2 regions of the Variovorax sp. OK605 genome follow, and region 1 is predicted to be linked to the other one. Evidence: riboswitches for the same ligand, from Rfam matches in the RefSeq annotation. Region 1 holds a riboswitch; the other holds the start of a gene.
The links. A riboswitch is a leader RNA that binds a small molecule or an ion and turns the genes downstream of it on or off. The one in region 1 is predicted to bind S-adenosylhomocysteine.
Positions count from the first base shown of each region.

Region 2: another riboswitch for S-adenosylhomocysteine. It lies ahead of metH (methionine synthase); the one in region 1 lies ahead of ahcY (adenosylhomocysteinase).

Region 1 covers NZ_FOWL01000010.1:173,590-189,581, forward strand. The annotation lists gene BM013_RS25705 (OmpA family protein) at 1-103, shown strand, start outside; gene tyrS (tyrosine--tRNA ligase) at 141-1,373, opposite strand; gene BM013_RS25715 (peptidoglycan DD-metalloendopeptidase family protein) at 1,533-2,879, shown strand; gene BM013_RS25720 (anhydro-N-acetylmuramic acid kinase) at 2,919-4,043, shown strand; gene mdtD (multidrug transporter subunit MdtD) at 4,054-5,478, opposite strand; gene erpA (iron-sulfur cluster insertion protein ErpA) at 5,586-5,951, opposite strand; gene rpsI (30S ribosomal protein S9) at 6,183-6,575, opposite strand; gene rplM (50S ribosomal protein L13) at 6,588-7,019, opposite strand; gene BM013_RS25745 (23S rRNA (adenine(2030)-N(6))-methyltransferase RlmJ) at 7,215-8,168, shown strand; gene BM013_RS25750 (septal ring lytic transglycosylase RlpA family protein) at 8,203-8,808, opposite strand; gene metF (methylenetetrahydrofolate reductase [NAD(P)H]) at 8,901-9,725, opposite strand; gene BM013_RS25760 (TlyA family RNA methyltransferase) at 9,736-10,563, opposite strand; gene ahcY (adenosylhomocysteinase) at 10,571-12,010, opposite strand; S-adenosyl-L-homocysteine riboswitch at 12,073-12,141, opposite strand; gene BM013_RS25770 (hypothetical protein) at 12,316-14,439, shown strand; gene BM013_RS25775 (hypothetical protein) at 14,608-15,249, shown strand; gene phaP (TIGR01841 family phasin) at 15,411-15,917, shown strand; gene BM013_RS25785 (alpha/beta fold hydrolase) at 15,934-15,992, shown strand, end outside.
Region 2 covers NZ_FOWL01000004.1:595,660-611,651, forward strand. The annotation lists gene BM013_RS14180 (ArnT family glycosyltransferase) at 1-433, opposite strand, end outside; gene metH (methionine synthase) at 486-3,293, opposite strand; S-adenosyl-L-homocysteine riboswitch at 3,316-3,391, opposite strand; gene BM013_RS14190 (esterase/lipase family protein) at 3,591-4,547, shown strand; gene BM013_RS14195 (lipase secretion chaperone) at 4,559-5,500, shown strand; gene BM013_RS14200 (PACE efflux transporter) at 5,524-5,961, opposite strand; gene BM013_RS14205 (LysR family transcriptional regulator) at 6,063-6,986, shown strand; gene BM013_RS14210 (SH3 domain-containing protein) at 7,005-7,733, opposite strand; gene BM013_RS14215 (homocysteine S-methyltransferase family protein) at 7,958-9,010, opposite strand; gene hutG (N-formylglutamate deformylase) at 9,106-9,930, opposite strand; gene BM013_RS14225 (formimidoylglutamate deiminase) at 9,938-11,320, opposite strand; gene hutI (imidazolonepropionase) at 11,317-12,552, opposite strand; gene BM013_RS14235 (HutD/Ves family protein) at 12,601-13,182, opposite strand; gene BM013_RS14240 (amino acid ABC transporter permease) at 13,334-14,002, opposite strand; gene BM013_RS14245 (transporter substrate-binding domain-containing protein) at 14,018-14,770, opposite strand; gene BM013_RS14250 (IclR family transcriptional regulator) at 14,818-15,561, opposite strand; gene BM013_RS14255 (phytanoyl-CoA dioxygenase family protein) at 15,706-15,992, opposite strand, start outside.

The sequences.
Region 1 (15,992 bases):
GCGCATCGAAGCAGTGGGCCGCGGCGAGCGCGAGCTGGCCGTGCCAACCGCCGACGAGGTCGACGAGCCGCGCAACCGTCGCGTGACGATCGAGGTCCGCTGACCGGCGTTTCGCGCCGGTCAGGTCAAACCAGGTCGGATCAGCCCAGCGTGACGCGCGCGAACTTGCGCTTGCCGACCTGCACCACATAGGTACCGGCAGGCAGCTTCAGCGCCTTGTCGCTGATCACGGCCGAATCCACCCGCACGCCGCCGCCATCGATCAGGCGATTGCCTTCCGAGGTCGAAGGCGCCAGGTTGGCCTGCTTGAGCAGTTGGGCAATGCCCAGCGGCGCCCCCGACAGCGACACCTCCGGGATTTCGTCCGGCACGCCGCCCTTGCTGCGGTTGATGAAATCCTGCTCGGCCGCGTCCGCCGCCGCCGCGCTGTGGAAGCGGGCGGTGATTTCCTTGGCCAGCGCGACCTTCGCGTCCTTCGGGTTGCGCCCGCCGGCAATCTCGGCCTTCAGCGCCGCGATCTGCTCCAGCGACTGGAAGCTCACCAGCGTGTACCAGCGCCACATCAGGTCGTCGGAAATCGACAGCACCTTGGCGAACATGGTGTTGGCGTCTTCGCTGATGCCGATGTAGTTGTTCTTGCTCTTCGACATCTTTTCGACGCCGTCGAGGCCCTCCAGCAAGGGCATAGTGAGTATGCACTGCGGTTCTTGGCCGTACTCCTGCTGGAGATGACGACCCACGAGCAGGTTGAACTTCTGGTCGGTACCGCCCAGTTCGAGGTCGCTCTTGAGCGCGACCGAGTCGTAGCCCTGCATCAGCGGGTAGAGGAACTCGTGCACCGAAATCGACTGGCCGGCCTTGAAGCGCTTGCTGAAGTCGTCGCGCTCCATCATGCGGGCCACGGTGTACTTGGCGGCCAGCTGGATCATGCCGCGGGCGCCCAGCGGGTCGCTCCACTCGGAGTTGTAGCGGATCTCGGTCTTCTCGGGGTCCAGCACCAGGCTGGCCTGCCTGTAGTAGGTCTGGGCGTTGGCCTCGATCTGCTCGCGGGTCAGCGGCGGGCGGGTGCTGTTGCGCCCGGACGGGTCGCCGATGGTGGTGGTGAAGTCGCCGATCAGGAAGATCACCCGGTGGCCCAGGTCTTGCAACTGGCGCATCTTGTTGAGCACGACAGTGTGGCCGATGTGGATATCGGGGGCCGTCGGGTCCAGGCCGAGCTTGATGCGCAGCGGGGTTCCGGTGGCTTCGGAGCGCTGCAGCTTGCGCACCCACTCGTCCTGCGGCAGCAGTTCGTCAGCGCCTCGGAGGGATATTTCGAGCGCGCGTCCTACACTATTTGAGAGGGCCATGGATGTAACAGATTCGGCGTTCATGGGCTTTTTTAGCTGATTTTGGGGGTGCCGAAGCTATACTCAGCCCGACTTTTCAAGCGCCGAATTCTAAGCGGCGCTTCTTCCGCACCGTCTCCTGCCGCCCCGAACGTCCTGGGCCTTGCAGCACGGATTTGCAGAACCTGAGCTGGAATTCAAAGTTTGATCAACGGCATTCTTGCCGCCGAGGAGCTCCTTGCTTCTCGCGTGGCCTATACATTTCGAACCTACCCCAAGCAGATCACGGCGATGATCGCCGCCGCCCTGCTGAGCGCCGGCACCCTCGCGGTGGCTTCGCTCGGTCCGGACGCATCCGACCTCCCGGTCCACCAGATCCTCGAAGCGACGACCCCCGTGTCGTTCGCCGACCAGAGCCAGTCGCTGGAGAACTTCAGCTTCACGCTGTTCCGCACCGACGTCACGCGCTCGAGCGACACGGCCGAAGCGCTGCTGAAGCGCCTGGGCATCTCCGACCCCACCGCCACCGCCTTCGTGCGCGGCAACTCGGAAGCTCGCAACGCCCTCTTCTCGCGCGCCGGCCGCACCGTGACGGCCGAGGCCACGCAGGAAAACCAGCTCAAGAAGCTCAGCGCCCGCTGGATTCCCGACGGCGACGGCGGCTTCAAGCGCTTTGTCATCGAACGCACGCCCACCGGCTTTGCCGGCGTGACCGAGCGTGACGCGCTCACGCCGGGCACGCGCCTGGCAAGCGGCACCATCCGCACCTCGCTGTTCGCCGCCACCGACGACTCGCGCATTCCCGACGCGGTGGCCAGCCAGCTGGCCGACATCTTCGCGGGCGACGTCGACGTGCGCGCCCTGCGCAAGGGCGACCGCTTCGCCGTGGTCTACGAGACCTTCGAAGCCGACGGACAGGCGCTGCGCAGCGGCCGCGTGCTCTCGGCCGAGTTCGAGAACAACGGCAGGATCCACCAGGCCGTCTGGTTCCAGCCTCCGGGCGCGGGCCAGAAGGGCAGCTACTACCGCCCGAGCGGCGACAGCCTGCGCAAGGCCTACCTGGCGACGCCGGTCGAGTTCTCGCGCGTGTCCAGCGGCTTCGCGATGCGCATGCACCCGATCCTGAACAGCTGGCGCCAGCACAACGGCATCGACTACGCGGCCCCCACGGGCACGTCGGTGCGCACGGTCGGCGACGGCACGGTCGACTTTGCCGGCACGCAGAACGGCTACGGCAACATCATCATCATCAACCACCGCAACAACCAGCAGACGGCGTATGCGCACCTGAGCCGCATCGACGTCAAGGCCGGCCAGAGCGTGAGCCAGGGCCAGGCCATCGGCGCGGTGGGCTCCACCGGCTGGGCGACCGGCCCGCACCTGCACTTCGAATTCCGCGTAGGCGGCGTCTACCAGGACCCGGCTTCCATCGCGCAAGAAGGCGGCGCACCGATCACCGCGGCCCTGCGCCCGGCGTTCGAACGCATCGCCGTGGGCGCGCGCACCGAGCTGGCGGCTGCCTTCTCGGTGGTGCAGGCCAGCGCCGACTGATCCGGTCGCGCAGCCCGCTTCTCTAGAGTTGATCCGGAGATGGCTGCCGACCTTTTCATCGGCCTGATGTCGGGCACCTCGCTCGACGGCGTGGACGGCGTGCTCGCCGATTTCTCCGACGGCCGCATCGCGGTGAAGTCCTACGCCACGGCGCAATTTCCCGTGGCGCTGCGCGCCGAGCTGCTGGCGCTGAACACCCCGGGCGACAACGAACTGCACCGCGCGGCACTGGCCGGCAACGGGCTGGCCCGCGCCTACGCCGGCGTCGTCGAGCAGTTGCTGGCGGACAGCGGCACCGCCGCCAGCACCGTCGCCGCCATCGGCGCGCACGGCCAGACGGTGCGCCACCGGCCGCTCGAGTTCGACGAGGTCGGCTACACGCTCCAGCTCAACAACCCCTCGCTGCTCGCCGAGCTGACCGGCATCGACGTGGTCGGCGACTTCCGCAGCCGCGACCTCGCGGCCGGCGGCCAGGGCGCGCCGCTGGTGCCGGCCTTCCACAGCGCGCTGTTCGCCCGCCCCGGCGAAACCGTGGCCGTGCTGAACATCGGCGGCATCTCCAACCTGAGCCTGCTGCCGCCCGCCAACGCGACCGAAGGCGCCATCGTGCTCGGCTTCGACTGCGGCCCCGGCAACGCGCTGATGGACCACTGGTGCCAGACCTACCAGGGCCAGCCCTTCGACCGCGGCGGCCAGTGGGCGGCCAGCGGGCAGGTGCTGCCCGAACTGCTCGCCCGGCTGCTGGCAGACCCGTACTTTGCGAAGGCACCGCCCAAGAGCACCGGCCGCGACCTGTTCAACCCGACGTGGCTGGCCGCGCAACTCGGCACCACGGCGATGGACCCGGCCGACGTCCAGGCCACGCTGACCGAATTGACCGCTCACGCCTGTGCAGCGGACGTGTCACGCTACGGAAAAGATAGCAAATTGCTGATCGTCTGCGGTGGCGGCGCGTTGAACGACCACCTGCTGGGCCGGCTGCGCGCCCTGCTGCCCGGCGTGACCGTGGCGGCATCGGACGCGCACGGCCTGCCGCCGCAGCAGGTCGAAGCCGCGGCCTTCGCCTGGCTGGCCCGCGCCACCGTGCGGCGCGAGGCGGGCAACCTCGCCAGCGTGACCGGCGCGCGCGGCGCGCGGGTGCTGGGCGCGATCTACCCCGCCTGAGCGTCCGCGGTCAGCCCTGGCCGGAAACTTCCGGCTGCGCGGGACGCGGCGCCCGCACTTCCGACGGCAGATGCCAGAAGATGAGCGCCGAAGCCACTGTGATCAACCCCATGCTGGCAAAAGTGGCCTGGAAGGCGTCCAGCGTGTGCGCGGGCGAGTCGGTACCGAAGATGCCGTTGTAGCCCGCCAGCACCGCGCCCGCGGCGGCCACACCCAGGCTCATGGCCAGCATCTGCACCATCGACAGCAGGCTGTTGCCGCTGCTGGCCATGCTGCCGTCCAGGTCCTTCAGCGTGATGGTGTTCATGGCCGTGAACTGCAGTGAATTGACCGCGCCGAAGGCCAGCAGCTGCACCACGTGCAGCGCCATCGGCTGGCCCGGCGCCGTGAGGCCGAAGCTGGCCATGGTGCAGCCCACCAGGATGGTGTTGACCACCAGCACGCGGCGGTAGCCGTGGCGCGTGATGAGCGGCGTGGCCACGCGCTTCATGGCCATGCCGGCCATCGCGATCGGCAGCATCATCAGCCCGGCACGCACCGGCGAATAGCCCATCGACACCTGCAGCAGCAGCGGCACCAGGAACGGCATGCAGCTGCTGCCCAGGCGCGAGAACAGGTTGCCGATCAGCCCGATGCTGAGCGTGGGCACGTGGAAGAGCGAGGGCGCGAACAGCGGCTCGGGCGTGCGCGAGGCGCGCAGCCAGTAGGTGACGATGCTGGCGAAGCCGAAGATCAGCAGGACCATGACCCCGCCTTGGCGCAGGCCCACGCCGTCGAGCGACAGCGAAATCGCGACCATGCCGAAGGCCAGCATGGCGTAGCCGACGCTGTCGAAGCGCTTCTGCACCGCGCCGCGCAGGTCGGGCATGTACTTGAGCGTGGCAAGGCAGCCCAGCAGGCCGACGGGCACGTTGATCAGGAAGATCCAGTGCCAGGAGGCGTACTGCACCAGCCAGCCGCCCAGTGTGGGGCCCAGCAAGGGCCCGATGAGGCCCGGAATGGCCACGAAGCTCATCGCCTGCAGGAACTCCCCGCGCGGCACCGTGCGCAGCAGCGCCAGGCGCCCCACGGGCAGCAGCAGCGCGCCGCCCAGCCCCTGCACCACCCGCGCGGCCACCAGCTGGCCCAGGCCGTGCGACAGCGCGCAGAGCACCGAGCCGGCGGCGAACAGCACGATGGCGCAGAAGAAGATGCGCCGCGTGCCGAAGCGGTCGGCGATCCAGCCCGAGGCGGGGATCAGCATCGCCATGGTCAGCGCGTAGGCCACCACCACCGATTGCATGCGCAGCGGGCTCTCGCCCAGGCTCGCGGCCATCGCCGGCAGCGCGGTGTTGATGATGGTGGCGTCGAGCGTCTGCATGAAGAAGCCGACGGCGACCAGCCACAGCAGGCTCTTGCGAACGGGATCGACGGGGGTTTCAGCCTCTGAGGTCATGGGCAGGCGGGGAAGATCGGAAAGAGGAGAAACAGAAACTGGAGCGGAAACGAAAAAGCCGCCCGGAGGCGGCTTTCTGGGGAGGCTGGGTCAGCAGCATCCAGGCATCAGGCCGAGAAGCTCGATCCGCAGCCGCAGGTGCTGGTGGCGTTCGGGTTCTTGATGACGAATTGGGCGCCCTGCAGGTCTTCCTTGTAGTCGATCTCGGCGCCGACCAGGTACTGGTAGCTCATGGCGTCGATCAGCAGCGACACACCGTTCTTGGTCATGGTGGTGTCGTCTTCGTTGGTGATTTCATCGAAGGTGAAACCGTACTGGAAGCCCGAGCAACCGCCACCTTGCACGAACACGCGCAGCTTGAGGTCGGGATTGCCTTCTTCGGCGATCAAGTCGGCCACCTTGGCTGCCGCACTGTCGGTGAAGACGATGGGCTCTGGCATCTGGGTCTGGATGTTTTCGGCTACGGCGCTCATGGGGTAATCACTCCTTGGGGCCGTACATGCGGCCAATGGAACCAATGCTACTGCAATGCCGCAATTTCGGCAGGCGGGGTGTGGCGTGCACCCCAACGCAAGTGGGGTCGGATGCGACCTCGGCAACGAAAAAGCAATCCGAAGGCGGCCTTGCAATGAAAAAGGCAGCCCGAAGGCGGCCCTGCAATGAAAAAGCCGCCCGAGGGCGGCTTCGTGTTCGCAGTGAACAGATCAGCGCTTGCTGAACTGCTTGCGGCGACGGGCGGAGTGCAGACCGACCTTCTTACGTTCGACTTCACGCGCATCGCGCGTCACAAAGCCGGCTTGGCTCAGCACGGGCTTGAGCGTTGCGTCGTAGTCGATCAGGGCACGGGTGATGCCGTGGCGCGTGGCGCCAGCTTGACCCGATTCGCCGCCGCCGTTCACGTTGACCATCACGTCGAAAGCTTCGAGGTTGTTGGTCAGCGCCAGGGGCTGCTTCGCGATCATGATCGAGGTTTCACGGCCGAAGAACGCTTGGATGTCCTTGCCGTTGACCGTGATCTTGCCGGTGCCTTTTTTCAGAAACACGCGGGCGACGCTGGATTTGCGACGGCCGGTGCCATTGTTCCATTCACCAATCATTCTCAAGGCTCCTTACAGTTCCAGCACTTTGGGCTGTTGGGCGGTATGCGGGTGCTCAGCGCCACCGTACACCTTGAGTTTCTTGATCATCGCGTAACCGAGCGGGCCCTTGGGCAGCATGCCCTTGACAGCCTTTTCCAGGGCGCGGCCCGGGTGCTTGGATTGCATGTCGCGGAAGTTCGTCGCCGTGATACCGCCCGGGTAGCCCGAGTGACGGTAGTACACCTTGTCGATCGACTTGGCGCCGGTGACGCGCAGTTGCGCGGCGTTGATGATGACGATGAAGTCACCGGTATCGACGTGAGGCGTATAAATGGCCTTGTGTTTGCCGCGCAAACGGAGAGCAACTTCGCTGGCTACTCGTCCGAGGACCTTGTCGGTCGCGTCAATCACAAACCACTCGTGCGTCACGTCAGCGGGCTTGGCGCTGAACGTTTTGGTCATGAGTTTTTCTCTTTGAAGAGGGTTTGGCGAGCCCTTTTCCACGGTCGGCGTTCCTCTGGTGGGAATCTCTTAGGTGGTTTGAAGTCTTCGCCGCGGGGCTACAAAAACGCTGCGAAGCCCGCGATTATATAAAGAATGGCCTTGTGCTGGCAAATGCGCATATGCAGGGCCCAACACCGTTACCATCCTCCCCCTATGTTCAGTTACCGCCACGCGTTCCATGCCGGCAACCACGCCGACGTGCTCAAGCACACGGTGCTGATTGCCACGCTCGAGCACATGCTCGAAAAAGAAGCCGCCCTCACGGTGGTCGACACCCACGCCGGCGCCGGCCTGTACCGCCTGGATGGCGACTACGCCGGCACCAGCGGCGAAGCGGCCGAAGGCATCCTGCGCCTTCTTTCAGGCAAGAAAACACCCGGCACGCCCGCCCCTGCTGCGAAGTCCGCTACCAAAAAAGTAGCGCCCGAAGCCGAAGCTCCGGTCGCCGACGCCATTGCGCGCTACCTGGAAGTGATTCACGACTTCAACCCCAACGGCGGCGCCCGCGTCTACCCCGGCTCGCCGTTCATCGTGCAGCACCTGCTGCGCGACCACGACAAGCTCAAGCTGTTCGAGCTGCACCCGACCGACGGCCGCACGCTGAGCGCCAACATCGCCCAGCTCGAGGCCGGCCGCCAGATCGCCGTGCTGAACGAAGACGGCTTCGGCAGCGCCACCAAGTTCCTGCCGCCGCCCTCGCGCCGCGCGCTGGTGCTGATGGACCCGAGCTACGAAATGAAGACCGACTACGGCCGCGTGCTCGACTTCGCGGCCGAGGCGCTCAAGCGCTTCGCCACGGGCACCTACGCGGTCTGGTATCCGATCATTCCGCGCCCCGAGGCGCACGACCTGCCGCGCCGCCTGAAGACGATGGCGACCAAGGCCGGCAAGTCGTGGCTGCACGCCACGCTGACGGTCAAATCGAGCAAGATCACCAAGGACGCTGCCTCTGGCGCCACGCAGCGCCCGGGCCTGCCGGCCAGCGGCATGTTCCTGATCAACCCGCCCTACACGCTGAAACCGCTGCTCGCGGCCGCGCTGCCGCAGCTGGTGGAGCGTCTGGGCCAGGACCGCAACGCCGCCTTCTCGCTCGAATCGGGCGGCTGAGCCTCCGGGCCCGAGCCCCGCCGGGCTGGCGGGCTTACTTGCGCCGACGGGCCGGCACGACCGCCTTGCGCCGCGCCGGAACCTGCGCCCTGGCGCGCTGCTTCGGCTCGGCGGCCGCCACCGGCGCCTGCGCATCGCTCGCTTCCACCGGCAAGCCGCCGCAACGCATGCCGTCGCGGTCAACCACCGTCAGCGCCACCTGCTTGATGCCCAGCCCGGTCAGGCCGATGCGGTCGGCCGCCGCGCGGCTCAGGTCGATCACGCGGCCCAGCGCATAGGGGCCGCGGTCGTTGATGCGCACCAGCACCTCGCTGCCGTTGACGAGGCTGCGAACGCACACGCGCGTGTTGAAAGGCAGTGTCTTGTGGGCCGCCGTCATGGCGGTCATGTCGAAGCGCTCGCCGCTGGCGGTCTTGCGCTGGTGAAACTGGATGCCGTACCACGACGCGCCGCCGCGCTCGAACACCTCGCGCGGGCCGTCGTCGCCGGGCACGCCGTCGTCCGGCGTCAATTCACCGGAGCCGGACACGGCGAGGTCATAGCGCACCGAGGGCACGCTGGAGCGCGGCGCGGCGCCCGGCGGCACCGCGATGGCGCGCGGCAGCGGCTGCAGCTTGCTGCCGTCGCTGGCCGGCGGCATGGCGCAGCCTGCGAGCGCGCAAGCCGCCGCGACAAGGGCCAGGCGAAGCCCCCCGCGCAGCGAACCCGCCGCCAGCGCCGCGCGCCGCCCTCTCAATCCAGGCGCTCCAGCACGGCCAGCGTGGCCGCCGACTGGTTCATCGTGTAGAAGTGCAGCGCCGGGGCGCCGCCTTCCTGCAGCCGCGCGCACAGCTCGGTGACCACGTCGAGGCCGAAGGCCTTGATCGACGCCGTGTCGTCGCCGAAGCCCTGCAGCCGCAGGCGGATCCAGCGCGGGATCTCGGCGCCGCAGGCGTCCGAGAAGCGCATGAGCTGCGTCGAGCTCGTGATGGGCATGATGCCCGGCACGATCGGCGTGTCGAGCCCCAGCTTGCGCGCGTCGTCGACGAAGCGGAAGTAGGCTTCGGCGCTGAAGAAATACTGCGTGATCGCAGAGTCGGCACCCGCCTTCACCTTGGCGGCGAAGGCCTGCAGGTCGGCTTCGGGCGAGCGGGCCTGAGGGTGGATCTCGGGGTAGCAGGCCACCTCGATGTGAAAGTCGCGGCCGGTCTCTTCACGGATGAAGGCGACCAGGTCGCTCGCATACAGGAACTCGCCGCCGATGCCATAGCCGCTCGGCAGGTCGCCGCGCAGCGCCACCAGGCGCTTCACGCCCATGGCCTTGAGTTCGGCGAGCTGCTCGCGCACCGTGGCGCGCGTGGCGCCAATGCACGAGAAGTGGCTGGCCGCGTCCACGCCTTCGGACAGGATCTCCTGCACCGCGCCGAAGGTGCCCTGGTGCGTGGAGCCACCCGCGCCATAGGTGACCGAGCAGAACTGCGGCTTGCGCACGTACAGCTGCTGGCGCGCGGCGCGCAGCTTGACCGCGCCTTCGGGCGTCTTGGTCGGGAAGAATTCGAAACTCAGCGGAAGGCGCACCTGCGTCTCCTCAGGAAGCGTCGTTCGCCCGGTCGGCACGAACGGCGTGAATGAAAAACTCGCGGTTGCCGTCGCCCCCGGCGATCGGGCTGTCGAACCAGCGCAGCACTTTCAGCTCGAGCGCCGCGCAGGCGTCGTGCAGGCGCTTCTCGACCACCGCATACATGGTCTCGTCGCGCACGATGCCGCCCTTGCCGACCTGGCCGGGCTGCAGTTCGAACTGCGGCTTGACCAGCATCAGCAACTGGCCGTCGTCGGCCAGGAACTCCACGACCGCCGGCAGCACCAGCGTGAGCGAGATGAACGACAGGTCGCCCACGATCAGGTCGAAGCGCGGGGCAGAAGACTCCCCTGCGCCTTCTTCCGGCTCGCCTTCGTCGCCCTCTTCAGGCTCCTCGGCGAGGTCATCGGCCGACAGCGCCCGCGCATTGACGCCTTCGATGGCGACCACGCGCGCGTCCTCGCGCAACTTCGCATGCAGCTGCCCGTGGCCGACGTCGACGCCCACCACCTTGGCGGCACCGCGCTGCAGCAGGCAATCGGTGAAGCCGCCGGTCGACTGGCCCACGTCGAGGCACAGCTTGCCGGCCGGGTCCACGCCGCTCACCGCCAGCGCGCCTTCGAGCTTGAGCCCGCCGCGCGAGACGTAGCGCGCCTCGGCCGCGTCGTCGAGCTCGAGCTCCGCGGATTCGGGCACCTCGTCCTTGTTCTTGACGACCGAGCGCCAGGCGTCGCTCGTGCCCGCGTCGCGCCAGCGCATGCCGCCGGCAATGAGCCGCACGGCCTGCGAACGCGACGCGGCCAGGCCGCGCTCTACCAACAGTTGATCGGCGCGCATGCGCGGATCAGTAGCGGTACGTGTCCGGCTTGTAAGGGCCGTTCTTGCTCACGCCGATGTAGGCGGCCTGCGAGTCGGTCAGCTCGGTCAGCATGGCGCCGACCTTCTTCAGGTGCAGGCGCGCGACCTTTTCGTCCAGGTGCTTGGGCAGCACGTAGACCTTGCCGGCCTGGTAGGCGTCGGGCTTGGTGAACAGCTCGATCTGGGCGATGGTCTGGTTGGCGAACGACGACGACATCACGAAGCTCGGGTGGCCCGTGCCGCAGCCCAGGTTCACCAGGCGGCCCTTGGCCAGCAGGATGATCTTCTTGCCGTCCGGGAAGGTGATGTGGTCGACCTGCGGCTTGATCTCTTCCCATTCGTACTTCTCGATCGACGCGACGTCGATCTCGTTGTCGAAGTGGCCGATGTTGCAGACGATCGCCTGGTCCTTCATCTTGGCCATGGTGTCGTGCGTGATGACGTCCTTGTTGCCGGTGGTCGTCACGAAGATGTCGGCCTTGTCGGCGGCGTACTCCATCGTCACGACCTTGTAGCCTTCCATGGCGGCCTGCAGGGCGTTGATGGGGTCGATTTCAGTGACCCACACCTGGGCGCTCAGTGCGCGCAGTGCCTGTGCCGAGCCCTTGCCCACGTCGCCGTAGCCGGCCACCAGTGCCACCTTGCCAGCGATCATCACGTCGGTTGCGCGCTTGATGCCGTCGACCAGCGACTCGCGGCAGCCGTACAGGTTGTCGAACTTGCTCTTGGTGACCGAGTCGTTCACGTTGATGGCGCGGAACAGCAGCGTGCCCTTGGCCGACATTTCGTTCAGGCGGTGCACGCCGGTGGTCGTCTCTTCGGTCACGCCGATGATTTCGGCCGACTTGCGGGTGTACCAGCTGTCATCGACAGCCAGCTTGGCCTTGATGGCCGCGAACAGGATGCGTTCTTCTTCGCTGGTCGGGTTGGCGAGCACGCCCAGGTCCTTCTCTGCGCGCTGGCCCAGGTGCATCAGCAGCGTGGCATCGCCGCCGTCGTCCAGGATCATGTTCGGGCCTTCGCCCTTGGAACCCTTGGGGCCGAAGTCGAAGATGGCGTGGGTGTAGTCCCAGTAGTCCTTCAGCGACTCGCCCTTGATGGCGAACACCGGCGTGCCCTTTTCGGCGATGGCGGCGGCGGCGTGGTCCTGCGTGGAGAAGATGTTGCACGAGGCCCAGCGCACGTCGGCGCCCAGGGCTTGCAGCGTCTCGATCAGCACGGCCGTCTGGATGGTCATGTGCAGCGAGCCCGTGATGCGCGCGCCCTTGAGCGCCTGGCCCTTGGAGAACTCTTCACGGATGGCCATCAGGCCGGGCATCTCGGTTTCGGCGATGCGGATTTCCTTGCGGCCCCAGGCGGCGAGGGAGAGGTCGGCAATCGCCTGGTTGGCGGTCGAAACGGGGTTGGGCTTGAGAACAGCGCTCATGAGGACTCCAAAACTGGTTTGAAAGATGCCACTGCGTACGGGGAAGGACTCACCGCGAGAACAGCGGGTGAGCGTGGTTGCGATGTGGTCCGAGCCTCACGCCTGATGGCGCTGCAACGCTCCTCGGAACCGCGGATTGTAGACGCGGCGGCAGGCGCAGCCAATCCGGGGGATTTGCGCCCCCGGGCAGGCTGACATTCGCCACCCTGCGGGTTCAAGACACCTCTTTTTACGATTTCCCCAGGGTTCGGTTCAGCAGCCAGCCGGCTTTCTGCCGAGCCCCTCGTACAAGAAAGAGGGCTCACATGAGGATGACGAGATATCTCACGGGTTGCGGTCTGGCGGCCTTGCTGGCGGCCTGCGGCGGCGGGGGCGGGGGTGAAGGCGCGGGCGGCGGCCTGCCGCTGGCGAGCGGCAGCGGCAATGCCGCGCCGAACACGCAAGCCGCGGCGCCGGCGCCCGCACTGGTCAAGGCCAAGGCAGCACAGGGCACCCAAGGCACCCAGGACATCGCCGACGCGCGCAACGGCACCTACCGCGTCTACGCGGCCAACGGCACGCAGCAGCAGTTGACGGTCGACTTCGACGCCGGCAGCTACACGATGACGGACAGCCCCAACCTGCCCGAGTCGGGCACGTTCGGCGAGGACTTCACCGAGCCCGGCACCTACGTGTTCGCCAGCGGCCGCATCACGACCGCGGCCAACACCTCGCGCTTTCGGGTCACGGCGGACGCCATCGTGGGCGCCTTCCCGTTCGCCACGGCGTATGCGAGCCCCGTCGCCTACGCCGCGCAGCCCTTCGTGGCGGCCCGCGAGTTCGTCGCCACCGCGGCGCTGCTGGACGGCACCTACAACCGCTTCAGCGTCACGCGCAGCCCGGGCAACGCGCAGGACTCCGCGATACTGTCGATGCGCCTGTCGGGCAGCGGCACCGTGCTCGAGATCTGCAACGACGCGGTGATCTACAAGATCGACCTCTGCCCCGCGGCCTCGAAGCGCACCTACGCGGTCGCGTCCGGCACCGACGACACCTGGGTCGGGACCAACGTGGCCAACGCCGGCGATGTCGCGAACTTCCGCATGGCGCGCATCGGCGGGCAAAACGTGTACCTGGCCGGCGGCGTCAGCACCGCGCCGGCCGTGCAGTTCATGCGCATCGGCCTGCCCGAGTCTTCGAGCTGGCCCGCCACGCGCGGCGTCGGCGCATCGACCACGGGCAGCTGGGGCAGCAACCTGATCGACAGCGCGAACTCGGTGCGCACGAGCACCGGCACGGACGGCACCTACGCCAGCCTGGCGATGCCGGTGGGCGGCACCTTCGCGCTGCAGCCCGAAGGCATCCGGGGCGTCAACAGCGGCGGCACGAGCCGGTACTTCGCGATGCAGGGCGGCGCGCTGTCGGTGCTCGTGGGCTCGCGCAACCCGAACACGCAGGGCTACCTGCAGCTCAACCTGATCGACACCGGCGCGGCACCCGACGCGCGCAACGGCCGCTACAAGGTCTACGCCAGCAACGGCACGCGCCAGGCGCTGGCGCTGAACCTGGACAGCAAGCGCTACGAGATGACCGACGAGACCGGCACGGCCGCCTCGGGCAGCTTCTCCGAGGACGCGGCCGAAGCCGGCAGCTTCGTGTTCGACAGCGCGCGGATCGCCAGCCCCGTGAACACGGCGCGCTTCCGCCTGGCCGCGGACACGGTGGTCGGCTCGTTCCCGTTCGCGGTGGCGCAGGTCACGCCGGTGAGCTACGGCGTGCGGCCCTTCGTGGCATCGCGCGCGCTGGTGAAGACGCAGGCGGCGCTGGACGGCGTCTACAACCGGCTGGGCGTCAACCTGACGGCCGCGGGCGGCGACTCGTCGATCACGCAGATCCAGGTCGCCAGCGGCGGCACCGCGCTCTACCTGTGCAACAACAGCACGATCTACCGCATCGACACCTGCCCCGCGGCCACGCTGCTGACCTACACGGTGTCGCCCGGCGCCAGCGTCGACACCTGGAACATCGTGAACGTGAGCAACCCGGCGGACCGCGGCAGCTTCGCGATCGCGCGCGTGGGCAACGAGAACGTCTACCTCTCGGCCGGCATCGTGCCGTCGACGCCCACGACGTCGGTGTTCCGGATCGGCCTGGCGGAGCGCGCCACCTGGCCCGCCGTCACGGCGCGCGGCGGCGCCACCAACGGCAGCTGGGGCGGCACGGCCATCGACGCGTCGGGCTATGCACGCACGCAGGTGCTCCCGGGCGGTGCCACCGGCACGTTCGGCGCCACGCTGGGCTCCATGGGCGCGGTCGGCCCGGTCAACATGCGCGCGGCGTCGTTCGGCACCGCCTTCCATTTCGCGAGCCAGGGCAGCAAGCTCTTCGCGATGGTCGGCTCGCGCAACCCGGCCACGGCGGGCGCGCTCGAGATCGGGCTGATCGACTGACGGGCTGAGAGGCTGAGAGGCTGACAAAGCGGCGCCTTGCCTGAAAAGGGCCGCATGCCGCACCGCCCGGCCTGCGGCCCTTGCTCATTCCGCCGTAAGTCGGCCGCGGGCACGATTGGCCGGCGCGACGTACATTGGCCGCACCTCCACCAGCCTCCCCACGCCGCCATGCCGACCCTCTCGTTCCGCGCCTCCAGCGCACTGCTTGCCGCCACCGCCCTGTGCCTGGGCGCCGCCCTCCCCGGCATTGCCGCGGCCCAAGGCGCCGACACCGTGCGCATCCGCGGCACCATCGTGCGCGTCGATGCCAGCACCCTCGTGGTCCAGGACCGCGGCGGCGAAGTCGTCTCGCTCGCGCGGCCGGCCGGCATGCCGGTCTCGGAGGTCTATCGCATCAAGCTGTCCGACATCAAGCGCGGCAGCTTCATCGGCACCGCCGCCATGCCGCAGCCCGACGGCACGCAGAAGGCGCTCGAGGTGGTGGTGTTCCCCGAGGCCGCGCGCGGCACCGGCGAAGGCCACCGGCCGTGGGACCTGATGCCCGACAGCACCATGACCAACGCCACGGTCGCCGACCTGGCCTCCGCGCCGAAGTCGGTGCGCGGCGGGCAGCAGCTGCGGCTGACCTACAAGGGCGGCGAGAAGACCGTCATCGTGCCGCCCGACGTGCCGGTGGTCACCTTCCGCCCCGGCACCGACGCGCTGCTGGTGCCCGGCGCCAAGGTGATGATCAGCGCGCAGGAAAAGAACGGCACGCCCACCGCGCTGCGCGTGACGGCCGGGCGCGACGGCTTCGCGCCGCCGATGTAAGGCGAAAGCAGGCAAGCCCGGCCTCCAAGGGAAATCCCGCAGGCATTTTTGTCGCGGCGGCAAGCCCCGGGCGCGCCTGTGCGCGTATCGTGGCGAGGGACTTTGCCGCCCGGCCGGTCCCAGCCACCCACCCGTTCACCCGACACAGGAGATTCCGCACCATGGCCACTGCCAAGAAAGCCGCCGCCAAGAAGACCACCTCCAGCAGCAGTAGCACCAGCAGCACCGCCAGCGAGAAGAAGGCGATGCCGGACGCCGCGGACATGCTCAATCCGCTGAAGGGCATGGCCGACCGGCTGCAGAACCTCAACCTGACCGGCGGCGCCGGCAAGCTGCTGGACAGCGGGCGCAAGGACCTGCAGGCGCTGATGCAAGCCAACGAGAAGTCCTACCAGGGGCTGCAGGCCGTGGTGCAGCGGCAGACCGAGATGATCAAGACCGCCATCGGCGAGTGGCAGACGGCCGCCAAGGGCATGCCCGGCAAGGACCCCAAGGAAAACCTGTCCAAGCTCGACGAGCTCGGCCGCCAGTCGTTCCAGCGCGCCGTCGACGACATCAAGGAGCTGGCCAACCTGGCCGCCAAGTCGCAGGCCGATGCCTTCGACGTGGTGCGCCAGCGCATCCAGGCCAACGTCGACGAAGTCACCAAGATGCTGCAGCGCAAGTGAGCCGGAGCTTTCTGGCATGAGCGCCGCCGCGCCACGCGTCGAGCGGCGCACGCGCGCCAACGGCATCGAGCTCGC
Region 2 (15,992 bases), on a different contig from region 1:
CGTAGGGCAGGTGGTACATGAGCTCGTCGAAGGCGATGGGCGGGGCCAGCGGGGCGACCAGCGCGGGCAGCGCCACCAGGGCCAGCGCGATCATCGCGACGCGCTCGACGTAGCGCCACGGCACGGCAACCTCGTTCGCGCGCATGGCACGCAGCTCGCGCCGCTCGCGCAGCCACGACGGCAGCTGCACCGCCGCGGCCACGAAGCCCGCCACGACCACCGTCACGGTCGCGGCGGTCTTGAAGGCGCCGAAGATGGCGAGCGCCTGGAACGCGCAGATGAAAAAGCCCACGCCCAGCGACACGGCCATGGCCGCCTCCAGCGCGGCGTCGCGGCGCGGCGGCGGCGCCAGGCGGCCCAGCAGGGCGCGGCCGAAACCCCAGCAGCTGAAGACAAAGACCGCCAATGCCGCGTAGTGCGCGGCTGCAAACATCAGCTTCTGAATAACAACTCCCGGGGCCGGTCGGCCACGCCGGCCGGCAGGTTCAAAGGTTCGGTGCCAGCAGGCGCTCGAGCTCGGCTTCGCTCTGCTTGCGCCGCGCGGCCTGGTCCTGCAGCTGGTCGTGCCCGATCTTGCCGACGTTGAAGTACGTCGCATCGGGGTGACCCAGGTAGAAACCACTGACGCTGGCGGCGGGCATCATAGCGAGGCTTTCCGTCAGGGTCATGCCAATGTCCGCGCAACCCAGAAGGTCGAACATCGGGCCCTTCACGCTGTGGTCGGGGCAGGCCGGGTAGCCCGGCGCCGGGCGGATGCCGCGGTATTTCTCCGCGATCATGTCGTCGTTGCTCAGGCCTTCCTCGGGCGCGTAGCCCCACAGGTCGGTGCGCACGCGGTGGTGCATCGCCTCGGCAAAGGCCTCGGCCAGCCGGTCGGCCAGGGCCTTGAGCATGATGGCCGAGTAGTCGTCGAGGTCGTCGATGAAGTACTTCTCCTTCTTCTCGACGCCCAGCCCGGCCGTGACGGCGAACATGCCCACGTAGTCCTTCAGGCCGCTGTCCTTGGGCGCGACGAAGTCCGACAGGCAGCGGCTCGGGCGCATCACGCCGTCGATCTGCTGCTTCTCGGTCTGCTGGCGCATGCCGTACCAGGTGAGCGCCACTTCGCTGCGGCTTTCGTCGGTGTACAGCTCGATGTCGTCGTCGTTCACGGTGTTGGCCGGCCAGAAGCCGATCACGCCGCTGGCGCTGAGCCAGCGCCCTTCGATGAGGCGCTTGAGCATGCGCTGGCCGTCGGCGTACACGCGCACGGCCTCGGTGCCGACGATCTCGTCCTTCAGGATGGCTGGGAACGGGCCCGCCAGGTCCCAGGTCTGGAAGAACGGGCCCCAGTCGATGTACTTGGCCAGCTCCGTGAGGTCGAAGTTCTTGAACAGGCGCCGGCCGATGAACTTGGGCACCGGCGGCAGGTGGCTCGCGAAGTCGACCGGGGTCTTGTTGGCGCGCGCCTTGGCCAGCGGCCACAGCGGCACCTGCTTCTTGTTGGCGTGCTGCGTGCGCACCTTGTCGTAGTCGGCGTTGATCTCGTCGATGTACGTGGCGGCCTGGTCGGAGAGCAGGCTCTGCGCCACGCTCACGCTGCGCGAGGCGTCGGGCACGTAGACCACGGGGCCTTCGTAGTGCGGCGCGATCTTCACGGCCGTGTGCACGCGGCTGGTGGTGGCGCCGCCGATCATGAGCGGGATCTTCTTGATGCGGAAATGGTCGTCGCGTTGCATCTCGCCGGCCACGTACTGCATTTCTTCCAGGCTCGGCGTGATCAGGCCGCTCAGGCCCACGATGTCCGCGCCCTCGACCTTGGCACGCGCCAGGATCTCGTGGCACGGGACCATCACGCCCATGTTCACCACTTCGAAGTTGTTGCACTGGAGCACGACGGTGACGATGTTCTTGCCGATGTCGTGCACGTCGCCCTTCACGGTGGCGATGATGATCTTGCCCTTGGTGCGCACATCGCGCCCCGCGGCCTCGTCGCGCAGCTTTTCTTCCTCGATGTAGGGCAGCAGGTGGGCCACGGCCGACTTCATGACGCGCGCCGACTTGACCACCTGCGGCAGGAACATCTTGCCGGCGCCGAACAGGTCGCCCACGATGTTCATGCCGTCCATGAGCGGGCCTTCGATCACGTGCAGCGGGCGGCCGCCCTTGGCCAGGATCTGCTGGTAGGCCTCTTCGGTGTCCTCGACGATGAAGTCGGTGATGCCGTGCACCATGGCGTGCGACAGGCGCTGGTTGACGTGCACCGGGTTGTCCGGCGTGCCACGCCACTCGAGGCGCTTGCTCTCGTCTTTCGCGCCGCTCTTGGCGGTCTCGGCCACTTCGACCAGGCGCTCGCCCGCGTCGGGCCGGCGGTTGAGCACCACGTCTTCCACGCGCTCGCGCAGCGTGGGCTCCAGGTCGTCGTACACACCGACCATGCCGGCGTTGACGATGCCCATGTCCATGCCCGCCTGGATCGCGTGGTACAGGAACACGGTGTGGATGGCCTCGCGCATCGGGTCGTTGCCGCGGAAGCTGAAGCTCACGTTGCTCACGCCGCCCGACACCTTGGCGCCCGGCAGGTTCTGCTTGATCCAGCGCACGGCGTTGATGAAGTCGACCGCGTAGTTGTCGTGCTCCTCGATGCCGGTGGCGATGGCGAAGATGTTCGGGTCGAAGATGATGTCTTCGGGCGGGAAGCCCACCTCGTCGACCAGGATGCGGTAGGCCCGTTCGCAGATCTCGACCTTGCGCGCGTAGGTGTCGGCCTGGCCCTTCTCGTCGAAAGCCATGACCACCGCGGCGGCGCCGTAGCGCTTGACCAGCTTGGCCTCGTGCTTGAACTTGTCCACGCCCTCCTTCATGGAGATGGAGTTGACGATGCCCTTGCCCTGGATGCAGCGCAGGCCGGCCTCGATGACGTCCCACTTCGAGCTGTCGACCATCACCGGCACGCGCGCGATGTCGGGCTCGCTGGCAATCAGGTTCAGGAAGCGGACCATGGCGGCCTTGCTGTCGAGCATGGCCTCGTCCATGTTGATGTCGATCACCTGCGCGCCGTTCTCCACCTGCTGGCGCGCGACGGCCAGGGCGTCTTCGAACTGGCCGTTCAGGACCATGCGCGCGAAGGCCTTGGAGCCGGTGACGTTGGTGCGCTCGCCGATGTTGACGAACAGCGTGCCCGCGCCGATGGCGACCGGTTCGAGACCGGAGAGCTTCATGGGGGGCGGAGCGGCCTGGGCGCCGGAAGCGCCGAAAGCGCTGGGAGCGCCGGAAGAGGAATCTGGGGTGGCTGGAGCGGAAATCTGGGACATGGCCTCACCTGCGGAAGAGTCGAACAGGCGAGCGTCGTTGTCGCCCCAAGCCTGACGGCGGGCCTGTGAGGCCCACCGCTGCAACGCTCCTTGGGAAGTCGCGCATTTTAGGGCGATTCGAAACCTGCCGGGGGGAAACCCCAGTTTCCATTCCCGCCTCGATCCACAGAATGCGGCCACCGTTTCCGAACGAACGTTCGTTTTTTTAACCAACGCGAAAGCGACGAAAGGGAGTGCCGAATGGCCAAGACGTGGAACGTGGTTCTTTGCTGCGCAATGGCAGCCGCAGCGACTCTGGTGACACCCGCGGCCCGGTCGGCCGCCAGCGGCAGCTCGACACTGGTCACGGCACGCGCCACGTCCAGCGAGGCGAAGACGAAATACCCCATCGTGCTGGTCCACGGCCTGCTCGGCTTCGACAACCTGCTGGGCGTCGACTACTTCTACGGCATTCCCGATGCGCTGGCCGGCGCGGGTGCCCGGGTCTACGTGGCCCAGATGTCGGGCACCAACACCTCCGAGATCCGCGGCGAGCAGCTGCTGCAGGAGCTCAAGACCATCCGCGCGATGGAGAAGAACCCCACGCTCAAGTTCAACCTGATCGGCCATTCGCAGGGCGCGCCCACGGTGCGCTACGTGGCCGCCGTGGCACCCGACATGGTCGCCTCGGTCACCTCGGTGGGCGGCGCCAACGGCGGCTCGAAGGTGGCCGATCTGCTGGCGAAGCTGCCCGAAGGCGGCATCGGCCAGACCGTGGTGGTGAAGGCCGTGGGCCTGCTCACGAGCGTGATCGGCTTTCTCTCGGGCAAGGACCCGGGCCAGCTGCCCGAGGTGCCGCTGAACGCGCTGGCCTCGCTGACCACCGCGGGCGGCGCGGCCTTCGACGCCAGCTTTCCGCAGGGCCGGCCCGCGCCGGGCGCCTCGTGCGACGTGAAGAGCGGCGCGGCGCTGGTCAACGGGGTGCGCTACTACTCGTGGTCGGGCGTGTCGACCGGCTTCAACCTGTTCGACCTGAGCGACGCGCCGCTGTCGGCGCTGGGCACCCTCGCCTTCTTCGGCGAGGCCAACGACGGCCTGCTCGCCACCTGCACCACCCGCCTGGGCACGCACCTGGGCGACTACCGCCAGAACCACCTCGACGAGGTCAACCAGGTGCTCGGCAACACCTACGGCAGCCAGTTCCCGTACTACGAGAAGAAGGTGCCGGCGATCTTCAAGGAACAGGCCGCGCGGCTGAAGAGCGCGGGGCTCTGAGCGCATTGGCCTTGGCATCTCGCACGCGCTGGACGCTGTGGGCCGCGGGCGGCGCGCTGCTGCTCGCCGTGGGCGGCGGCTGGCTGGCGGCCGGCTCCGACGTGGCCGACCTTCCGGCCCCCATGCCGGAAACACAGGGCACCGCAGCTGCCGCCGCGCCGAGCCCCGAACCCCGGCCGCTCGCGGCACCCGCCGCGCCGGACGCGCTGCTGAGCAGCGGCCTTATCGCCATCTTCGACCAGGTGCTCTCCGAGGCCCAGGCCGACAGCAAGGCCACGCTCATGGCCCGCGCCCCCGCCCTGCTGGCCAGGCACCTGCGCGAAGACTGGCGCGTGCGCGCCCTGGGGCTGCTGGAACGCTACGTCGACATGCACGAGGCGCTGGTGACGCTGCCGCCGCCCGCGCCCGGCGACCCCGCGCAGCTGCGCCGCAGCCTGGAGGCGCGCGAGGCGCTGCGCCGCCAGTACTTCAGGCCCGAGGAAATCGAAGGCCTGTTCGGCGACCAGATCCGGCAGGACCGCTTCATGACGGAAAAGCTGGAGGCGCTCGCCAACACCGCCCTCACGCCCGAGCAGCGCACCGCCGCGCTGGCGCAGAGCGAGCAGGCCTGGCTCTCGCCGGAGCAGCGCGAGGTGCGCCGCGAGGCCGTGGCGCACGGCGACGTGATGCGCCAGACCGAGGCGCTGGACGCGCGCGGCGCGAGCCCGCAGGAGCGCTTTGCCGCGCGCAGCGAGGTCTACGGGCATGAAGTGGCCAGCAACCTCGCGGCGCTCGACCAGCAGAACCAGGAATGGAACGCCCGGATCGACCGCTACGCGCGCGCCTCCGAGGCCGAGCAGGCCCGGCTGCGCGAGACGCTGTTCAACGACACCGAGCGCCTGCGCCTGAACGGCGCCCTGGCGATGCGCGCCGCCGGCGCACGCAAGCCTGCAGCGACCGGCAATGGCAGTTAAGTAAGCGCAGGCTTACGTGGTTTTTATGCCGGTTGTGCTTCGCCCGTGGCGGAGGCGGGCAGGCCGAACACGCGGTCGAAGACCCAGTTGAAGACGAAGGTGTAGACCAGGAAGAACACCACCAGGCCCAGGTCCATCACCAGCGCCTGCCACAGCGACACGCCCAGGCCCCAGGCGAACATGGGCACCAGGAAGGCGATCAGCCCGCCCTCGAAACCGATGGCGTGGGCGATGCGGCGGCGCACGCTGCGCCCGCGCACGGCCTGGCGCGATTCCCAGCGCTCGAACAGCGCATTGAAGACCAGGTTCCAGATCACCGCGATGACCGACGCGCCCACCGCCAGCACGCCCGAATGGCCCAGGCCGGCGTCCGTCATCAGCGCCAGGCCGGCGCTGGCCGCGACGATGGCGATGCCTTCATAAAGGCTGATGTAAACGATTCGACGCTGAATGCCCTGCATGACGCTTCTCTTTGGTTGTTGACTGCGATGACTGGACTTTATGTGTCCCTTGCTGATATAAAAAGTTAACTTGTTTCAGTTTTATTGATAGATCGACCGCCATGGCCTTCTCCAGCGACAACGTCGAAGTCTTCCTGGCCGTGATCGACCACGGCTCCTTCTCGGCCGCGGCGCGGGCTTTGCGCAAGGTGCCGTCGGCCGTCAGCATGGCCATCGCCAACCTCGAGGCCGAGCTCGACCTGCCGCTGTTCGACCGCAGCGGCCGCGAGCCCCAGCCCACGCCCGCGGCGCGTTCGCTGGAGCCGCAGGCCCGGCTGCTGGCGGCGCAGCTGCGGCAGCTGCAGGTGCAGGCGCTGGCACTCACGCAGGGACTGGAAGACCGGCTCACGCTGGCCATTGCGCCCGAGCTGCTGGCCGCGCCGTGGAGCGGCCCGCTGGCCGAGCTGGCGCGCGAGCACCCGCTGCTGCAGGTCGAGGTGCTGGCCGCGCCGCAGGCCGACGCGCTGGACCTGCTGCACAGCGGCCGCGCCCAGTTGGCGCTGGTGTTCGAGCGCCCGAGCCTGGATGGCCGCGAAGGCTTCCAGGAGGTCGGCAGCGACCTGATGGTGGCCGTCATCGCACCCGACCACCCCGTGCTGGCGACCAACGGCGGCCGGCTGCGCGAGGACCACCTGACCAACACCCGGCAGATCGTGGTGGCCGGGCGCGACCTGGCCACCAGCGACCCGCGCTTCGTGTTCGCGCGCCACGTCTGGCGCACCGACAACGCGCTGGCCGCGCTGAGCCTGATCACCGCCGGGCTGGGCTGGGGCTGGCTGCAGCGCAACTTCGCCAAGCCGCACGTGGCGGCGGGCGCGCTGATCGAGATTCCGTTCGAGAACCTCAGCAACGGGCTCGACCTGTGGGTCGACGTGGTGTGGTCGCGCGAGCGCCCGCTGGGGCTGGGCGCACAGCGCTTCGTCTCGCTGATCGCGCGCGACCGGCAGGCCGCGGGGACCTGCGGCGTCAAGACCGGCGGAATCTAGGCCGGGCGGGCAGCCGGTTCAGCGGCCATGCCCACCGCCGTGGCCGCCCCCATGGCCACCACCGCCGCCGTGGCCCCCATGCCCGCCACCACCACCACCGCCGCGCGGACGCCCGCCGCCGCCCGGGTGCGGATGCGGCATGCCCGGTGCGGGGCCGGGACGGAAACCGGGCTGCGGCCGCGGCGGCCTGAAGCCCGGGTCCGGTGGCGGGCGGAACCCCGGCGCGGGCGGCGGTCGGAACCCGGGGCCCGGCGGCCGGAACCCCGGCCCGGGTTGCCAGGGCCGCGGTTGCCAGCCCGGGCGCACCGGCGGCGGCGGACGCCAGCCCGCCATGGGCGGCGGCGGCCGGTTGCCCCACCAGCGCCGGTCGCCGTACCAGGGGCGGTCGCGGTAGTAGTCGGCCCAGTAGCTGCCGATGGCGAAGGCGACGATCGGCACGCCGATCACCGCGCCGTAGGTGGCCAGCGGCACGCGCTGGTCCTGGTAGGCGTAGTCGAGGTTGCGCGACCAGACCCAGCCGCGCCCGCCGTCGGGCAGCACCACGTCGCACCAGCCGTAGCCGCTGGTGCAGCCGACCACGTCCACCGGCTGGCCGGGCGCGAGCCGGGCCACCAGCGGGTAGTCGCCCGAGGGGCCGGCGCGCAGGTTGACGGCACCGCGGGTGAAGGCCTGCTGCGCCTGCGCCGCGAGCGGCAGGGCCAAGGCGAGCGCGCCGATACCGATCCAGCGCAGGGCGAATGTGTTCATGGCGAGGCTCCTTGCGCTCCAGCGTAGGCGGGGGGCCGAGAGCCTGTCAATCGGCCACCAGCGCGACCGCGCGTTCATGCATCGATTGCGACCGCGCGTTCATGCATCGATTGCGACCGCGCGTTCATGCATCGAGTGCGACCGCGCCATGACGCATCGAGCACGACCGCGCGGCCAGGCATCGGGCGCAACCGCGCGCCGACGCACCGAGCGCGACCTCGCGCCTACGCCGCTTCTTTGTAGAAGCCGGCGTTGTTGCCGCCGAGCGCGCGCCCGGCCATCGGCGCCACGGCCTGGCCGATGGCCGCGATGTGGTCCGGCGTGGTGCCGCAGCAGCCGCCCACGATGTTCACCAGCCCCTCGGCCGCGAACTCGTGCAGCAGGCGCGAGGTGACGTCGGGCGTCTCGTCGAAGCCGGTGTCGCTCATCGGATTGGGCAGGCCGGCGTTCGGGTAGCAGCTGATGAAGGTGTCGCCGGCCACGCGCGCCAGTTCCTGGATGTACGGGCGCATCAGCGCCGCGCCCAGCGCGCAGTTCAGGCCGATGGCCAGCGGCTGCGCATGGCGCACGCTGTGCCAGAAGGCGGTCACGGTCTGCCCGCTCAGGATGCGGCCCGAGGCGTCGGTCACCGTGCCGCTGATGATCAGCGGCAGGCGGTTGCCGCTGTTGTCGAAGTACTCGTCCACCGCGAACAGCGCGGCCTTGGCGTTGAGCGTGTCGAAGATGGTCTCGACCAGGATCACGTCGGCGCCGCCCTCGACCAGCGCCTCGGTCTGCTCGTAGTAGGCCGCGCGCAGCGACTCGAAGTCGACGTTGCGCGCGCCCGGGTCGTTCACGTCGGGGCTGATGCTGGCGGTCTTGGGCGTCGGGCCGAGGGCGCCGGCCACGAAGCGCGGCTTGTCGGGCGTGCTGTACTTGTCGCAGGCCGCGCGCGCCAGCTTGGCGGATTCGAGGTTCATCTCGCGCGCCAGGTGGGCCATCTTGTAGTCCTCCTGCGCGATGGTGGTCGCGCCGAAGGTGTTGGTCTCGATCAGGTCGGCGCCGGCCGCGAGGTAGGCCTCGTGGATGTCGCTGATCACGTCGGGGCGCGTGAGCGAGAGCAGTTCGTTGTTGCCCTTGACGTCGCGCTCGAAGTCCTTGAAACGCTCGCCGCGGTACTGTTCCTCGGTGAGCTTGAAGCGCTGGATCATCGTGCCCATGGCGCCGTCGAGGATGGCGATGCGCTTGGCGAGGATGCCGGCCAGGGCCTGGCCGCGGGTGTAGGTAACGGGCTTCATAGCCCCCGATTGTAGAAACCGCGGGCCGGCCCTGACACGCGTCAGCCTTTTCTCAGCCGTCAGCCTTTTCTCAGCCGTCGGCCCTTTCTCAGCCGTCAGCCCTTTCGCGGACCTTCCACGTACGCCAGCACCGCCTCCAGCATGCGCCGCACGTGCGGCTGCACCCCCGCGGCCACTTCGGGCAGGTAGTCGAAGGGCAGCTTTTCCTGCATGTAGCTCGACTGCGTCATCTCCAGCTGCACCGCCTGCACGCCGCCGGCCGGGCTGCCGTACTGGCGCGTGATGTGGCCGCCCTTGAAGCGGCCGTTGAGCACCGCGGTGTAGCCCGTGGCCGACTTGCCGATGCCCAGCAGCGTCTCGGCCAGCGCCGGGTCGCAGCTGATGCCGTTGCCGGTGCCCAGGTTCAGGTCGGGCAGCTTGCCTTCGAAGAAGCGCGGCAGCACCGAGCGGATGGAGTGCGCGTCCCACAGCGCCACGGTGCCGTGCACGGCCTTCATGCGCTCGAGCTCGGCCTGCAGCTGGCGGTGGTACGGCTGCCAGATGGCGTCGCGGCGCTGGGCGACTTCCTCGTCGCCCGGCACGTCGGCGGCGTCGGCATACACCGGCGTGTCGTCGAAGGTGTCGACCGGACACAGGCCGGTGACGCTCTGGCCGGGGTACAGGCTGGCGCCGTCCGGCGGACGGTTCAGGTCGACCACGTAGCGCGAGTGCGTGGCCGCGAGCACCGAGGCGCCCAGCGCGTCGGCGAAGTCGTAGAGCTGCTCGAGGTGCCAGTCGGTGTCGGGCACGTGGCGCGCTTCGTCGGTGAAGCGTGCGGCCAATGCGGGCGGCACATGGGTGCCGACGTGCGGCATCGAGATGAGCAGCGGGCGCGTGCCCTGGCGAAAGCGGAATGACGGTTCGGTGGTGGTGAAGGCCATGGTGGGGTCAATACTTGAGTAGTTGGGTGCGCGCGGCCACGAAGGCGGCCGCGGCTTCGCCGTGCAGCGCGTGGCGACCGGCCGAGACGCGCGCCCGGCCTGCCACCCACACGGCGCCGATGGCCGAGGTGCGGTGGCTCGCGAAGACGTGGGCCGAGAGCATATCGGGCGCCGACAGCCCCTGCAGCGCAAGGTGCGATGCGTCGAGCACCACGAAGTCGGCCTGCTGGCCCGCGGCCAGCCCGCCCACGGCGCGGGCGGCCGCCTGCGCGCCGCCCTGCACCGCCGCGAGCGTGAACGCAGTCGCCACATGCGGCTGCGCGGCCGTGGCGCCCACGTTGCGCTGGCGCTTGCCCAGGCGCTGGCTGTATTCGAGCATCAGCAGTTCCTCGGCGGCGTTGACGCTGGCGTGGCTGTCCGAGCCCACGCCCCACGCGCCGCCGTGGCCGCGCCACTTGGCGAAGTCGAAGATGCCGTCGCCCAGGTTGGCTTCGGTCGTCGGGCACAGGCCCGCCACCGCGCCGCTCTGGGCCGCGTATTCGTACTCGGCGTCGTTCATGTGCGTGGCGTGCACGAGGCACCAGCGCGCGTCGACCGGCGCATGGTCGAGCAGCCACTCGACCGGGCGCAGGCCGCTCCAGGCCACGCAGTCGTCCACCTCCTTGGTCTGCTCGGCGATGTGGATGTGGATGGGCGCGGTGCGGTCGATGGCGTCGAGCCCCGCCAGCGCGTCGCGCAGCGCCTCGGGCGGCACGGCGCGCAGCGAATGCGGCGCCAGGCCCAGCCGCGCGCCCTGCGCGTCGCACACGGGCTTGAGCGCTTCGAGCAGGCGCAGCATCGACTCGGTCGAGCGGATGAAGCGGCGCTGGCCGTCGGTGGGCGGCATGTCGCCGAAGCCGGCGGTCTGGTAGAGCACGGGCAGCAGCGTGAAGCCGATGCCGGTCTTCCGCGCGGCGCGCAGCAGGGCCAGGCTCAAGGTCGCGTCGTCGGCGTAGGGGCGGCCGTCCACGTCGTGGTGCACGTACTGGAACTCGCACACGCTGGTGTAGCCGGCCTCGAGCATCTCGGCGTAGAGCCAGGTCGCGATGGCTTCCATGTGCTGCGGGCCGAGGCGCGCGGCAAAGCGGTACATCAGCGTGCGCCAGCTCCAGAAGCTGTCGTGCTGCTCGGCACGGTGCTCGGTGAGGCCCGCGAAGGCGCGCTGGAAGGCGTGCGAATGCAGGTTGGGCATGCCGGGGATCAGCGGGCCTTCGGCGGCTGGCGTGCCGGCGGGGCGTGGCACGCCGGCCTGCACCTGCGTGAGCTGGCCCGCGTCGTTCCACGCCAGAAGAACGTCCTTGGCCCAGCCCTCGGGCAGCAGCGCGTCGGCGGCGAAAAGCGTGTGCGTCATGCGGCGGCTCCCACGGCGATGCGGCCTTGCCGCACCACGGTGCGCACCGGCCGCTGGCCGAACCAGTAGGCCAGCTCGGCCGCCTCGCGCACGTTCCACAGCACGAAGTTGGCCGGCATGCCGGGCGCGATGGCGCCGTGCGTGGCCTGCAGGCCCAGCGCGCGCGCCGCATGCACGGTGACGCCGTCGAGGGCCTCGGGCACGGCGAGGCGGAACAGTGTGCAAGCCATGTTGACCATCAGCAAGAGACTCAGGGCCGGCGAGGTGCCGGGGTTGTGATCGGTGGACACCGCCATCGGCACGCCCGCGGCGCGCAGCGCGTCGATGGGCGGCAGGTGCGTGTCGCGCAGCGTGTAGTACGCGCCGGGCAGCAGCACGGCCACGGTGCCCGACCGGCGCATCGCCGCGATGCCCTCGGCCGACAGGTGCTCGATGTGGTCGCACGAGAGCGCGCCGTAGCGCGCGGCCAGCGCCGCGCCGCCCATGTCCGACAGCTGCTCGGCATGCAGCTTCACCGGCAGGCCCAAGGCCTTCGCGGCCTGGAAGACCTGCTCGGTTTCGGCGAGCGAGAAGGCGATGCGCTCGCAGAACACGTCGACCGCATCGACGAGGCCTTCGGCCGCGAGCGCGGGCAGCATCTGGTTGCAGACGAGGTCGATGTAGTCGGCGCTTCCATTGGGCTGGCCCGCGTACTCGGGCGGCAGCGCGTGCGCGCCCAGGAAGGTGGTGCGCACCGTGACGCCGTAGGCTTCGCCCAGGCGCCGCGCCACGCGCAGCTGCTTGCGTTCGTGTTCCAGCGAAAGGCCGTAGCCCGACTTGATCTCGATGGCGCACACGCCGTCGGCCAGCAGCTGTTCGAGCCGCGCGGCGGCTTGCGCGAAGAGCGTGTCTTCGTCGGCCTCGCGCGTGGCGCGCACCGACGACACGATGCCGCCGCCGGCCTTGGCCACTTCCTCGTAGGTGGCGCCGGCGAGCCGCATCGCGAATTCATTGGCGCGCTGGCCGCCGTAGACCAGGTGCGTGTGGCAATCGACCAGGCCCGGCGTGACGAGCGCGCCGCCGCCGTCGTGCGGCGCAAGGCCCGCGAACTCGGCGGGCAATGCGCTGCGCGCGCCGACCCAGCGGATGGCGCCCTGCGCGACCACGATGGCGGCTTGCGCATCGGGGTCGGCGGCGAGCCGCAGGCCGGTCCAGAGGCCGTCGGCCGAAGGGTGTTCGTGGGCGGGGTTCATCTGTGTCTTTGCTGTCGTTGTTGTCGTTGTTGTTGTTGTTGTTTCAGCTCAGGCTGGCACGATGCGCACCGAGATCAATCGCGCATCGTTGCCGCCCGATCCCTCGGCCACCGCTTGCCACGCCTGTGGCGCATCGGCCCACTGCAGGCCTTCGCCTTCGCGCAAGGCTTGGTCGTTCAAGCGCCACGCGCCGCGCAGGGCCAGCAGCACACCGTGCGGCGCGGCCTCGAGGGCGCTCGCGCCGTCGAGCACCCGCACGTCGGCGCGCCACTGGCCGCGCCGCGTCATCACGTTGAAGTCGTTCGATGCGCCGCCGAACATCGTGCAGTCGATGGCCTCGTCGCCGCTGAAGGCGAAGGGCTGGTGCGGCACGTCGAGCAGGTGGTCGATGCGAGCGTCGTGCGTGAAGAGGCGCACGCCGTCGCCCTCCAGCAGCATGATGGTGCGGTCGATGCCCGCGAACACCGAGAACGGCCCCGCCGCCGCGATGTTGGCGATGCTCACGCGCCAGCCGAAACTGTCGAGCCCCGCGCCCTGCGGCCAGCTGGCGATTTCCTGGGTGGTGCCGCCGCCGTTTTTCCAGGGCATGACGGGCAGCGTGCTGCGGGAGAAATGCTGTACGCCGCTCATGGCGATCTCTTTTCTTGCTCCTTCCCTCTTTGGGGGAAGGCTGGGATGGGGGCAGCGCGCAGCGAGCGCTGTGAATGGGTGAAGGCCGTCGTGCCCCCACCCCTGCCCTCCCCCGGAAGGGGAGGGAGAAATGCAAATGCCGATGCGCCGCTCATCGCATCAACCCGCCTTGGCGCAGCCGCTGCTCGAAGTGGCGCAGCACCAGCGTCATCGTTCCCGTGAGCACGAAGTACACGAGCGCAATCGCCAGGTACACCTCCAGCGAGCGGTACGACACGCTGATGATCTTCTGCCCTTCATGCATCACGTCATGGATGGTCAGCAGCGACACCAGCGCCGAGTTCTTGATGAGCGCGATGAACTCGTTGCCCAGCGGCGGAATCATGCGCACCACCGCCTGCGGCAGCACGATCTGGCGCATGGCCGTGCCGGGCGTCATGCCCAGCGATTGCGCGGCCATGGTCTGGCCCTTGTCGATCGACTGGATCGCGCCGCGCACGATCTCCGACACGTACGCGCCCGAGTACACGCCCAGGCCCAGCACGCCGCACAGGAAGGCCGGCAGCAGGATGCCGAAGTGCGGCAGCCCGAAGAACAGGATGAACAGCTGCACCAGCAGCGGCGTGCCGCGAATGACGGCCACGTACGCGGTGCACACGCCGTAGATCCAGCGCCGCTTCGGGTTCAGCCGGCCGATGCCGACCAGCAGGCCCAGCACGCAGCCCAGCGCCAGCGCGCACGCGGTGATCTCCACCGTGACGAGCGCGCCGCGCAGCAGGTCGGGCCAGCCCGTCCAGACGGGCGAGAAATCGAGATCCATGGTGCTGCTTCGCGCTTACTTGGCCGTGGCGCTGAACCACTTCTTCACGATCTGGTCGTAGGTGCCGTCGGCCTTGAGCTTGTCGATGGCGCCGTTCACGGCCTTGGTGAGCTCTGGCGTGTCCTTGCGGATGGCCATGCCGTATTCCTCGGTGGTGATCTGCTCGGGCAGCACCTTCAGGCCGCCGCGCGTGCGCACGTACTGGTAGGCGGCGGGCTTGCCGGTCACGGCGGCGTCGGCGCGGCCGATGTCCACCAGGTTGAACATCTCCTGGTTCTTCTCGACTTCCAGCAGCTGCACCTGCGGGTACTTTTCCTTCGTGAAGGAAACCGACTTGGTGCCCACCTGCACGCTGACCTTCTTGCCGTTGATGTCGGCCGGCGTCTTGATGGCGGTGTTGCCGTCCTTCACCATCACGACCAGGCCGCCCGCGTAGTACGGCACGGTGAAGTCGACGACCTTCTTGCGTTCGTCGGTGATGTAGATGCCCGAGACGGCCATGTCGAAGCGCTTGGAGATCAGGCCCGGCACGAGGCCCTTGAAGTCGATGTCGATCCACTCGATCTTGCGGCCCAGCGTCTTGCCGACGGCTTCGACCAGCTCCACGTCGAAACCGGTGCGCTTGCCGTTCTCCACGAACTCCATGGGCGGGAAGGTGGCGTCGGTGGCGACGCGCAGCGGCTCGCCCTGTGCCATGGCATTGCCGGCAAGGCCGAGGAAGGCAAGGCTGGAAAGGGCGGCTGCGACGAAGGTGCGGCGGGTGTTCATGGTGAGGCTTTCGTGAGACTGAAGGGAAGGAAAAAGGCAGCGCGCGACTACTGCAGGGCGCGGGAGATGCGGGCCGCCGTGACGACGGTCATGTGGAGCAATGCAGCTTCCATGCCCTCGACGCGCGTGAGCGGCGCCATGAGCGTGATCGCGCCGCGCAGGCGCCGCCCCGATGCCAGCACCGGCGCGCTCGCGCCCCACACGCCGGCGTCGACCTCGCCGTGCGTCACGGCATGGCCGGCTTCGCGGATGGCATCGAGTTCGGCGGCACGCTCGGCGTGGCGCTCGGGGCTTTCGTCGAGGCCTTCGAGCAGGGCGTCGCGCTGGTCCGCCGGCAGGTGGGCCATCAGGCACTTGGCGCTGGCGCCGTCGCGCGCGGGCACGCTGCGGCCTCGGTCGAAGGAGCAGCGCAGCGACTGTTCGCTGTCGATCATCTCCAGGCACACGACGCGTTCGTTCACCAGAATGAGCAGCGCCACGCTTTCATGGCTTTGCCGGGCCAGCACCCGCATGTCGGCGCGCGCGGCCATCACGAGGTCGGAGTTGCCGTCGAAGCCGCTGGCGAGCTGCACGCTCACCGGGCCCGGCGAGTAGCGCCCGTCCGACTCCATCACGAAGCCCCAGCGCCGCAGCGTGGCGACCTGCCGGTACAGCGTGCTCTGCGACAGGCCGGTGGCCTGCACCAGCTCGGCCGCCGTCATCGCCGTCTTGCTCTGCGCCAGCACCGACAGCACGAACAGCGCGCGGTCGCTATGAGCGTTCTGGGCGGGAGCGTCGGTCGGAGGCGTCATCGGAAGCAGTCGCAGGGATGTCGAAAGTGGAGCCGGCGTGCAGTATCTTGCTCGCTGTTCTCACTTCCAAGCCTTTATTCCCAACGAGTGGGAATGGCTGCGTTTTTTCTTTCTACCTTCGTCTTACCCGAATGCGCGCCGGGCTCAGCCCACCAGCAGAGGAAAGCGTGCGTCGTCCATCGGCGCGCCCGCCGGCAAGGTGTCGGCCAGCCCGGGGAAATCGGGCGAGGTCTTCCAGCTGCGCGGCGCGTGGCGGATGTCGTCGCCCAGGAAGCGCACCGAGAACACGCGGCGCCGGTCCGGCCCCTCCACACCGGCCGCCGCATGCAGCGTGAGCATGTGGAAGCAGACGAAATCGCCGGGCTCGATGTTCCAGCCGACGATGGGAAAGCGCTCGCGCGCGCCCTCGATGTCCGGCAGGTCCTGCAGGC